2 regions of the Streptomyces sp. NPDC001980 genome follow, and region 2 is predicted to be linked to the other one. Evidence: riboswitches for the same ligand, from Rfam matches in the RefSeq annotation. Region 2 holds a riboswitch; the other holds the start of a gene.
The links. Region 2 has a riboswitch for glycine ahead of gcvP (aminomethyl-transferring glycine dehydrogenase). Riboswitches for the same ligand answer to the same signal wherever they lie in the genome.

Region 1 (5,104 bases), on a different contig from region 2:
GGCGGTCCAGGCCGGTGGCGATGCGGCGCAGGTCCAGCCAGGGAATGCCGACACCGCCGCCCGGGGCGTGCGGGTTGAGCCAGAGGCCGAAGTGGTCGGGGTAGAGCGTGCGGGCCACGTCGATGCCGTCGACCACCTCGTACGAGCGGTTCCAGCCGCTCGCGGAGAGTTCCTGGGCCGAGGTCACGCAGGGGGCGTAGCCGTGGCCGTCGACCTCCATGTTCCCGTACTGGGCGTCGGGGGAGCCGGCCTGGCCGTGCCAGAGCAGCATCCAGATCTGGCCGGAGGAGGGCGTGGCGAGGGCGCGGAGGAGTGCCTCGTAGGCGTCGTAGCGCCCGGGGGTTACCTGGCGCAGCATGTGCTCGACCTGTCCGGTCGCCGCGGTGCCGCTGGCGCTCACGTGTTACCGCCCCTTCATCTGGTGCCCCGCGTTCGGAGACAGCTTATGCGCCCAGGGGGCGGGGGCCGATTGCCCGTGCGCGGGTGCGGGATCGTGGTGTTACTTCGCGCAGGTCTCCGCGCCCCTGGGTTGGCTGCCCCGAGGGCGTTTCTAGTGGCCGTACTGATAGAAGGGGCGCACGTTCTCGCGCATCCAGTGCGCCACCGGGTCGTCCGCCACGTCCAGCAGGACCAGGTTCACCGGCCACCGCACCGGGACCCGGCCCAGCGCCTTGCCCAGGGCCTCCAGGGGCAGGGCGCGCATGTCGCCCTCCCACTGGGAGAGTTCGACGCCCACGAACATCACCGGGTCCGCCGTCTCGATCGCGGCGAGGCAACGGCGGGCCGTGGCGACCACGCCGATCGCCGCGAACTCCGCCGACGCCGCGGTCAGGAAGTCCATCGGGTCGTCCTGCCAGTCCGGTTCGAAGAGGCGGACCCGGCCGCCGGAGGCGGGGCCGTCCAGTTCGGTGCGGCCGGTCCGGCAGAGCTGGGCGACCGCCTCCGGCGGCAGCGGGACACCGACCACTCCGCCGGGGTTCACGGCGATGCCGACCTGCGGGGGCAGGCCGCGGGCGAACTCGACCGCCGGGGCGATCGTGTACGACAGGTGGGAGCCGGCCACCAGGCGGAACTGCTCCTCGGAGCTGAAGACCGGCACGTACACCCGGCCCTCGATCTGTGTGGTGGGCAGGTCCAGCGGGCCGCTGTGCGGGCCGCCGCCCTCCGGCAGCGGGATCCACAGGAAACTCCGGCCCAGTACCTCGATGAGCCGGCCCGCCGCCGCGGGCACGCCGAGGGAGGCCGACAGGACCTCCTCCAGTTCGTTGCCGGGCCACCCGCCGTGCGGGTGGGGGTGCGCCTGTGCCGGGAAGTCCGCGGGAATGTCCGCCGGGAAGTCCATCTGCCTACCGCCTGCTGGAAACCGCTGCTGAGGCTGGAAAGGCTAGCGGGTGACGCCGACAAAGCCACCCCACCAGCCGATTCGGGCCGCGAAAGCGATCTCGGCGAAGGCGATCTCAGCCCGCGAAGGCGATCCGGCGCAGGACGTCCGCCGCGTCCCGGTCGAGGAGGACCGCCGAGCCGATGCCCTCGGGCAGTTTCCCCTTCTCCGCCGCACGCAGCAGCCGGCCGGCCGCCCGGCGGTGGCGCAGGAAGGCGTACCGGGAGACGCCCCGGCCGCGCTCGCGCTGGCCGTCCAGTGCCGTGCCCGGCGTGACGTCGAGGAGCAGCAGGTGCAGGGTGCCGCCGCGGCGGCGGGCCTCCCGGGCCAGCCAGTCCCGCACCCAGGCCTGGGTCCCGCAGTCGTGCACGGCCACGCCCTCGCCGGTGCGAAGGGCCCGGCGCAGCCCGGCGTAGTGGGCGAGGCGGACCAGCGGGCGGTAGACGGCGTACGGCAGGAGACGGGCCAGGCGGGCGTCCCAGCGGTCGCGGGTGTCCTGGGAGTCGATGCGGATGCCCTGGACGGTGCGGTGCATCAGGGTGGACTTGCCGCTGCCGGGCAGCCCGGTGACCACGACCAGGTCCCGGGGGCCGAAGAGCAGGCCGTGCGGGCTGTGCCCGGCGCGGTCGCGCAGGTCGCGGACGACCGGTGCGGGGCCGTCGCCGCACCGCTCGCGGGCCGGGGCCGTCGACTGCTGGGGCAGGGCGAGGCCCGTCGTCGTCGCGTATGCCGTGGTCCTTGTCACCGTGATCGTCCTCCCTGGGGATTCAGGAAAGGTTCTCCCCACTTAACGTAAAGAGAAGGTAATGCACGGTGTCTCGCGGTTCCGTTCGCGTCCTGCCACAGGCCCGTCACAGAACGGAGGGGCACGTCCGGCCTGCCACGGCCCCGGGCGGCGTGCAATGATGTCCGCGCCAACTGCATACCGGCCGCTTGAATCCGCGCGGGAGAGTCCCCAGCCGTCTTCGCTGGGGCGCCGAAGGAGCAAGTCCCTCCCTTGAATCTCTCAGGCCCCCGTTACCGCGCGGGCGAGGCACATCTGAAAAGCGGGCCGCTGTGTCAGTGGCTCCACCCAAGGTGCAAGCCGTGATCACGTTCGTGGTCAGGGCGAACCTCTCAGGTTCCGATGACAGATGGGGAGGACAGCCCTCGCCTGTCATGCCCTTGGGACCTTCGGGAGACGACCGACCGATGAGCAGTACCGATTCCGCCGCACCCCGCCGTACCGCGCTCGATGCCCTGCACCGCTCGCTCGGCGCGACCATGACCGACTTCGCCGGCTGGGACATGCCCCTGCGCTACGGCTCCGAGCGCGACGAGCACGTCGCGGTACGGAGCAGGGCCGGGCTCTTCGACCTCTCCCACATGGGCGAGATCACCGTGACCGGCCCCCGGGCCGCCGCCCTGCTGAACCACGCCCTGGTCGGCAACATCGCCTCCGTCGGCGTGGGCCGGGCCCGCTACACCATGATCTGCCGCGCCGACGGCGGCATCCTGGACGACCTGATCGTCTACCGGCTGGCCGAGACCGAGTACCTGGTCGTCGCCAACGCCTCGAACGCCCAGGTCGTCCTCGACGCGCTCGTGGACCGCTCCGCCGGGTTCGACGCCGAGGTGCGCGACGACCGGGACGCGTACGCGCTGATCGCCGTCCAGGGCCCGGAGTCCCCGGGCATCCTCGCCTCCCTCACGGACGCCGACCTGGACGGGCTGAAGTACTACGCCGGGCTGCCCGGCACCGTCGCCGGCGTCCCGGCGCTGATCGCGCGCACCGGCTACACCGGCGAGGACGGCTTCGAGCTGTTCGTGAAGCCGGAGCACGCGGTGGAGCTGTGGCAGGCGCTGACCAAGGCGGGTTCCGCGGTGGGCCTGGTGCCGTGCGGGCTGTCCTGCCGGGACACGCTGCGGCTGGAGGCGGGCATGCCGCTGTACGGCCATGAGCTCACCACCTCGCTCACCCCCTTCGACGCCGGGCTCGGCCGGGTGGTGAAGTTCGAGAAGGAGGGCGACTTCGTGGGACGCGCGGCGCTCGCCGAGGCCGCCGCCCGTGCGGAGCAGAACCCGCCGCGCGTGCTCGTCGGCCTGGTCGCCGAGGGCCGCCGGGTGCCCCGCGCCGGATACCCGGTGGTCGCCGGCGGCGAGGTGATCGGCGAGGTCACCTCGGGCGCCCCCTCCCCGACCCTGGGCAGGCCGATCGCCATGGCGTACGTCGACGCGGCGCACTCGGCGCCGGGCACGGCGGGCGTCGGCGTGGACATCCGGGGCAGTCACGAGCCGTACGAGGTCGTGCCGCTGCCGTTCTACAAGCGCCAGAAGTGATCGCCGCTACCGGCGTCGGCAGCAGCCACCGGGCGTGACCTGGCGCACATCGCCGCTGGTCACGCACGTTCCCAGCAGTTCCTCATTCACCAGCACTCCCCCGCGTACAGGAGAATTCAGGCCATGAGCAACCCCCAGCAGCTGCGGTACAGCAAGGAGCACGAGTGGCTGACGGCCGCCGAGGACGGCGTGGCGACGGTCGGCATCACGGAGCACGCGGCCAACGCGCTCGGTGACGTCGTCTTCGTCCAGCTCCCGGCGGTCGGCGACACGGTGACCGCGGGCGAGTCCTGCGGTGAGCTGGAGTCGACCAAGTCGGTGTCCGACCTGTACGCGCCGGTCACCGGTGAGATCACCGCGGTCAACGAGGACGTCGTCGACGACCCGTCCCTGGTGAACTCGGCCCCCTTCGAGGGCGGCTGGCTGTTCAAGGTGCGGGTCACGGACGAGCCCGACGACCTGCTCGCCGCCGACGAGTACACCGCCTTCACCGCCGGCTGAGAGCCGCCGCAGACCCCGGCCTAGGAGTCGTAGAAACAGATGTCCGTTCTGAACACGCCCCTGCACGAGCTCGACCCCGAGGTAGCCGCCGCGGTCGACGCCGAGCTGGCGCGCCAGCAGTCCACCCTGGAGATGATCGCCTCGGAGAACTTCGCTCCGCTCGCGGTCATGGAGGCGCAGGGCTCGGTCCTCACCAACAAGTACGCCGAGGGCTACCCGGGCCGCCGCTACTACGGCGGCTGCGAGCACGTCGACGTCACCGAGCAGATCGCCATCGACCGGGTGAAGGAGCTGTTCGGCGCCGAGTACGCCAACGTGCAGCCGCACTCCGGTGCCTCCGCCAACCAGGCGGCCCTGTTCGCGCTGGCCCAGCCCGGCGACACCATCCTGGGCCTGGACCTCGCCCACGGCGGCCACCTGACCCACGGCATGCGCCTGAACTTCTCCGGCAAGCAGTTCAACGTGGTCGCGTACCACGTCGACGACGCCGGTCTCGTCGACATGGCCGAGGTGGAGCGGCTCGCCAAGGAGCACCGGCCGAAGGTGATCATCGCGGGCTGGTCGGCGTACCCGCGGCAGCTGGACTTCGCGGAGTTCCGCCGGATCGCCGACGAGGTCGAGGCGTACCTGTGGGTCGACATGGCGCACTTCGCCGGCCTGGTCGCGGCGGGGCTGCACCCGAACCCGGTCCCCTACGCGGACGTGGTCACCTCCACCACCCACAAGACGCTCGGCGGCCCGCGCGGCGGGATCATCCTGGCCCGCCAGGCCTTCGCGAAGAAGCTGAACTCGTCCGTCTTCCCGGGCTTCCAGGGCGGTCCCCTGGAGCACGTGATCGCGGCGAAGGCGGTCTCCTTCAAGGTCGCGGCGAGCGAGGACTTCAAGGAGCGCCAGCGTCGTACC
Region 2 (5,104 bases):
ACCAGGAGGTCGGTGACGGGCCGATTCGTGACACAAGGCCCGCGACGGGCCGGTGCGGGGCCGGTCACAGCCGAAACTCATGGGCAATTGCCAGCGGCCATTGAGAGCGTCCTACGGCCTCCCGCCAGAGCATTCGGCTAGCCTTTCCCCGCGGTGGGGCACGGGAAACCACTCCTAGGGTGATTATCACTCGGCGTGCCGAGTGTGGCGATCGTTGACGCACCCCTGGTGACTGCCTACCGTCGAGAAGGCAGGTCAAGGACGGAGGTCGGCGTGAGAAGCAGCGGCGACGGTATGGCTGGGGGTGCCCCCGGACGCGGTTTCGGGGAGAGCGGTCCGTCCCCGCTTCACAGCAGCATTGCCGGTCACGCCCCTCAGCGGCCGACCGCAGTGCAAAGCGGCGGAGGGGCGGCGTCCATGGCCACCGAGGAGATCGGCTACCGCGGGCCAACGGCCTGCGCGGCGGCCGGCATCACTTACCGGCAGCTCGACTACTGGGCCCGCACCGGCCTGGTCGAGCCCAGCGTGCGGCCCGCCTACGGGTCGGGCACCCAGCGTCTGTACAGCTTCCGGGACGTCGTCGTCCTGAAGATCGTCAAGCGGTTCCTGGACACCGGGGTCTCCCTCCAGAACATCCGCTCCGCCGTCCAGCACCTGAGGGACCGCGGTTTCCGCGACCTGGAGCGCATGACCCTGATGAGCGACGGTGCCACGGTCTACGAGTGCACCTCGCCCGACGAGGTGCACGCCCTGCTCCAGGGCGGTCAGGGCATCTTCGGGATCGCGGTCGGCGTGGTGTGGCGGGACGTGGAGAACGCGCTCTCCCAGCTGCACGGCGAGCGCGTCGACACCGGCGAGACGCTCGTCGGCCACAACCCCGCCGACGAACTGGCCCGGCGGCGCAACCGGGCGGTCTGAAGGCCTCCTGTGATGCCCCGGCGCGGTTTCGTGCCGGGGCATTGTCAGTGCTGTGGTGCAGCATCGGAGATGTGAGAAACGCGCCCACGATCCTGCATCTCGACATGGATGCCTTCTTCGCCTCGGTGGAGCAGGCGTCCAAGCCGAGCCTGCGCGGGAAGGCCGTGGTCGTGGGCGGGCTGGGACCCCGCGGTGTGGTGGCCACCGCGTCGTACGAGGCCCGGGTGTTCGGGGTGCACTCCGCGATGCCGATGGGGCAGGCACGGCGGCTGGCGCCGAACGCCGCGTATCTGGTGCCCCGCTTCGGGCTGTACCGGTCGATCAGCGAGCAGGTGATGGGGCTGCTGCGCGGGCTCTCCCCGCTGGTGGAGCCGCTCAGCCTGGACGAGGCGTTCGTGGATCTGGAGGCCGGTGAGGTGGCCTGGGACGCCGTGTCGGCGCGCCTGGTGGGGGAGAGGCTCCGCGCAGACATACGGGCCGTCACCGGGCTCTCCGGGTCGGTCGGGCTCGCCGCCGCCAAGATGCTCGCGAAGATCGCCTCCGAGCAGGCCAAGCCCGACGGGCTGGTGCTGATCGAGCCGGGTACGGAGCGGGCGATGCTGGGGCCGATGACGGTGCGGACCCTGCCGGGGGTGGGGCCGGCCACGGGGGACCATCTGCGGCGGGCCGGGATCACCACGGTCGACGAGATCGCCGAGGCGGGGGAGGACGAGCTGGTACGGCTGCTCGGCAAGGCCCACGGCCACTCGCTGTACGCGATGGCGCTCGCGCACGACGAGCGGCCCGTGGTGGCCGAACGGGAGACGAAGTCGGTGTCGGTCGAGGACACCTACGACGTGGACATCCACGACCGGCTGCGGGTGGGGATGGAGGTGCAGCGGCTGGCCGACCGGTGTGTACGGCGGCTGCGGGGGGCCGGGCTGTCCGGACGGACCATCGTGCTCAAGGTGCGGCGGTACGACTTCTCGACCCTGACCCGGTCGGAGACGCTCAGGGGGCCGACCGACGACCCGGCGGTGGTACGGGAGGCGGCCGCGCGGTTGCTGGACTCGGTGGACACGACCGGGGGCGTGCGGTTGCTGGGGGTGGGGGTGTCGGGGCTGGCCGACTACACGCAGGAGGACCTGTTCGCGCAGGCAGCGGCCGGGGAGGGGGCGGCGGAGTTCGCCGCGGAGGAGGACGTTGCGGAGCCGGCCGCCGAGGAGCAGGTGGTTGCCGAGCGGCGGTGGCCTGCGGGGCATGATGTGCGGCATGCCGAATACGGGCACGGGTGGGTACAGGGGAGTGGGCTGGGGCGGGTGACGGTGCGGTTCGAGACGCCGGGGTCGGTCGAGCCGGGGAGAGTGCGGACGTTTCGGGTCGAGGACCCTGAGCTGGAGCCGGCGGAGCCGCTGCCGTTGGTGCCGGGAGGGCGGGGGGTTCCGGTGGACGGGGTGGGGGCGTGACCGAGGGATGTCGCTTACCGGCGCTGGCAGGGTGCCTCCCCCAGAGGGGGTACCCCCAGCCGAAGGCTGGGGGAGGAACCGCGCGATCAGCCCCCACCGGCCCGCACGCACCGTCGGCCATCAAGCACCCGCGTCCTCCGTTCCCGCCAGCTTGCCGAAGTCGCGGTCCGGGTGGTCGTGGGGCGGGGCGGTCGTGTCCAGGCCGTAGTGGTGGTAGAGCTGGAGTTCCTGTTCCGGGGAGAGGTGGCGGCCCACGCCGAAGTCGGGGGCGTCTTTGATCAGGGCGCGGTCGAAGGGGACCTGCAGGGTGCCCTCGACCAGTTCGCTGGGCTCCAGGGGCACGAAGGCGTCCCGGGAGAACAGGCCGGTGCGTATGGCCGCCCACTCCGGCACGCCCGTCGCGTCGTCGAGGTACACCTCGTCGATCGTGCCGATCTTCGTGCCGTTGCGGTCGAACGCCTTGCGGCCGATCAGGTTGCGCGGATCGATGTCGGTCTGCACGGGCCCTCCACTTGGTCGCAACTCATCCGTAAGCACTACAAAAGAGCACATTGAAGGAGGCGGCCACTCGAAGGCTCCGGTGTTGCCCTCGCTGGTACCCTGGCAACGGCTGCTGACCCCGTGCGGGAGAGTCCTCCGGGCAACCGGAGGCGCCGAAGGAGCAAATCCTCCCCGGAATCTCTCAGGCTCACGTACCGCACGGACGAGGTCACTCTGGAAAGCAGGGCGGACGTCGATGGTGTCCGCTCTCACCGACGGTGAAAGCCGGTGGTCCGCAAGGGCCCACTGGCGAAGCTCTCAGGTTAGATGACAGAGGGGGAGGCCGTCGGGGTACCCGTGCCGGGGTACCCCTCGAAGGTCGCGTCAGACCAGGAGGCCTCCGCAATGACCGCCCAGCGCATCCCGCTCTCCGAGCTTGAGCAGGGTATTCCCTTCGAGCAGCGCCATATCGGCCCCGACCACGAGGCTCGGGCCAAGATGCTCGCCCAGGTCGGGTACGGCTCGCTCGACGAGCTGACCGCCGCCGCCGTGCCGGACGTGATCAAGAACGCCGACCGCCTGGAGCTGCCGGACGCCCGGACCGAGGCCGAGGTACTGGCCGAGCTGCGGTCGCTGGCCGACCGGAACCAGGTGCTCGACTCGATGATCGGCCTGGGGTACTACGGGACCTTCACGCCGCCCGTGATTCTGCGCAACGTGATGGAGAACCCCGCCTGGTACACGGCCTACACGCCGTACCAGCCGGAGATCTCCCAGGGCCGCCTGGAAGCGCTGCTGAACTTCCAGACCGTGGTCGCCGACCTCACCGGGCTGCCCACCTCCGGTGCCTCGCTGCTCGACGAGGGCACGGCCGCCGCGGAGGCCATGGCCCTGTCGTTGCGCATGGGCAAGAACAAGAAGGGCGTCTTCGTCGTCGACGCGGACGCGCTGCCGCAGACCATCGCCGTGATCCAGACCCGGGCCGAGCCCACGGGCGTGGAGGTCGTGGTCGCCGACCTCGCCGACGGCATTCCGGCGGACCTCGCCGGGCGGGAGATCAACGGGGTGCTCGTCCAGTACCCCGGCGCCTCCGGTGCCGTACGCGACATCAAGTCCGTCGTCGAGCAGGCGCACGAAGTCGGCGCGCTCGTCACCGTCGCCGCCGACCTGCTCGCGCTGACCCTGCTGACCTCGCCGGGTGAGCTCGGGGCCGACATCGCCGTCGGCACCACCCAGCGGTTCGGTGTGCCGATGGGCTTCGGCGGGCCGCACGCCGGTTACATGGCGGTCCGTGAGAAGTTCGCGCGCAGCCTGCCCGGGCGGCTCGTGGGCGTCTCCGTGGACGTGGACGGGAACAAGGCGTACCGGCTGGCGCTGCAGACCCGTGAGCAGCACATCCGGCGGGAGAAGGCCACCAGCAACATCTGCACCGCGCAGGTGCTGCTCGCGGTGATGGCCGGCATGTACGCCGTCTACCACGGGCCCGAGGGGCTCAGGGCCATCGCGCGGCGGACGCACCGCTACGCCACGATCCTCGCCGCGGGACTCACGGCCGGCGGTGTCGAGATCGTGCACGGCGCCTACTTCGACACCCTGACCGCGCGCGTGCCCGGCAAGGCCGCCGAGATCGTCGGCGCCGCCCGCCGGGGCGGCGTCAACCTGCGTCTCGTCGACGCCGACCACGTCTCCATGGCCTGCGACGAGACCACCACCCGCGCCCAGCTGAGCGCCGTCTGGACGGCCTTCGGCGTCGAGGGCGACGTCGAGGCGCTGGACGCCGCCGCCGAGGACACGCTGCCCGAGGCGCTGCTGCGCGCCGACGGCTACCTGACCCACCCCGTCTTCCGGCAGCACCGCTCCGAGACCGCGATGCTCCGCTACCTGCGCAGGCTCGCCGACCGGGACTACGCGCTGGACCGCGGGATGATCCCGCTGGGCTCCTGCACCATGAAGCTCAACGCGACCACCGAGATGGAACCGGTCACCTGGCCCGAGTTCGGCCAGCTGCACCCGTTCGCGCCCGCCGAGCAGGCGCAGGGCTACCTGACCCTCATCCGGGAGCTGGAGGAGCGGCTCGCTGAGGTCACCGGGTACGACAAGGTGTCGCTGCAGCCCAACGCCGGATCGCAGGGCGAACTCGCCGGGCTGCTCGCCGTGCGCGCGTACCACCGCGCCAACGGCGACGCGCAGCGGACCGTGTGCCTGATTCCGTCGTCCGCCCACGGGACCAATGCCGCCAGCGCCGTGATGGCGGGTATGAA

Region 1: another riboswitch for glycine. It lies ahead of gcvT (glycine cleavage system aminomethyltransferase GcvT); the one in region 2 lies ahead of gcvP (aminomethyl-transferring glycine dehydrogenase).

The regions. Positions count from the first base shown of each region.
Region 1 is NZ_JBEOYD010000007.1:324,216-329,319, forward strand. It holds gene ABT137_RS13975 (enhanced serine sensitivity protein SseB C-terminal domain-containing protein) at 1-400, opposite strand, end outside; gene ABT137_RS13980 (enhanced serine sensitivity protein SseB) at 551-1,342, opposite strand; gene ABT137_RS13985 (AAA family ATPase) at 1,458-2,132, opposite strand; glycine riboswitch at 2,316-2,414, shown strand; glycine riboswitch at 2,415-2,524, shown strand; gene gcvT (glycine cleavage system aminomethyltransferase GcvT) at 2,573-3,700, shown strand; gene gcvH (glycine cleavage system protein GcvH) at 3,824-4,201, shown strand; gene glyA (serine hydroxymethyltransferase) at 4,241-5,104, shown strand, end outside.
Region 2 is NZ_JBEOYD010000043.1:69,535-74,638, reverse strand. It holds gene ABT137_RS41840 (MerR family transcriptional regulator) at 274-918, shown strand; gene ABT137_RS41835 (DNA polymerase IV) at 990-2,363, shown strand; gene ABT137_RS41830 (PRC-barrel domain-containing protein) at 2,484-2,864, opposite strand; glycine riboswitch at 2,978-3,071, shown strand; gene gcvP (aminomethyl-transferring glycine dehydrogenase) at 3,249-5,104, shown strand, end outside.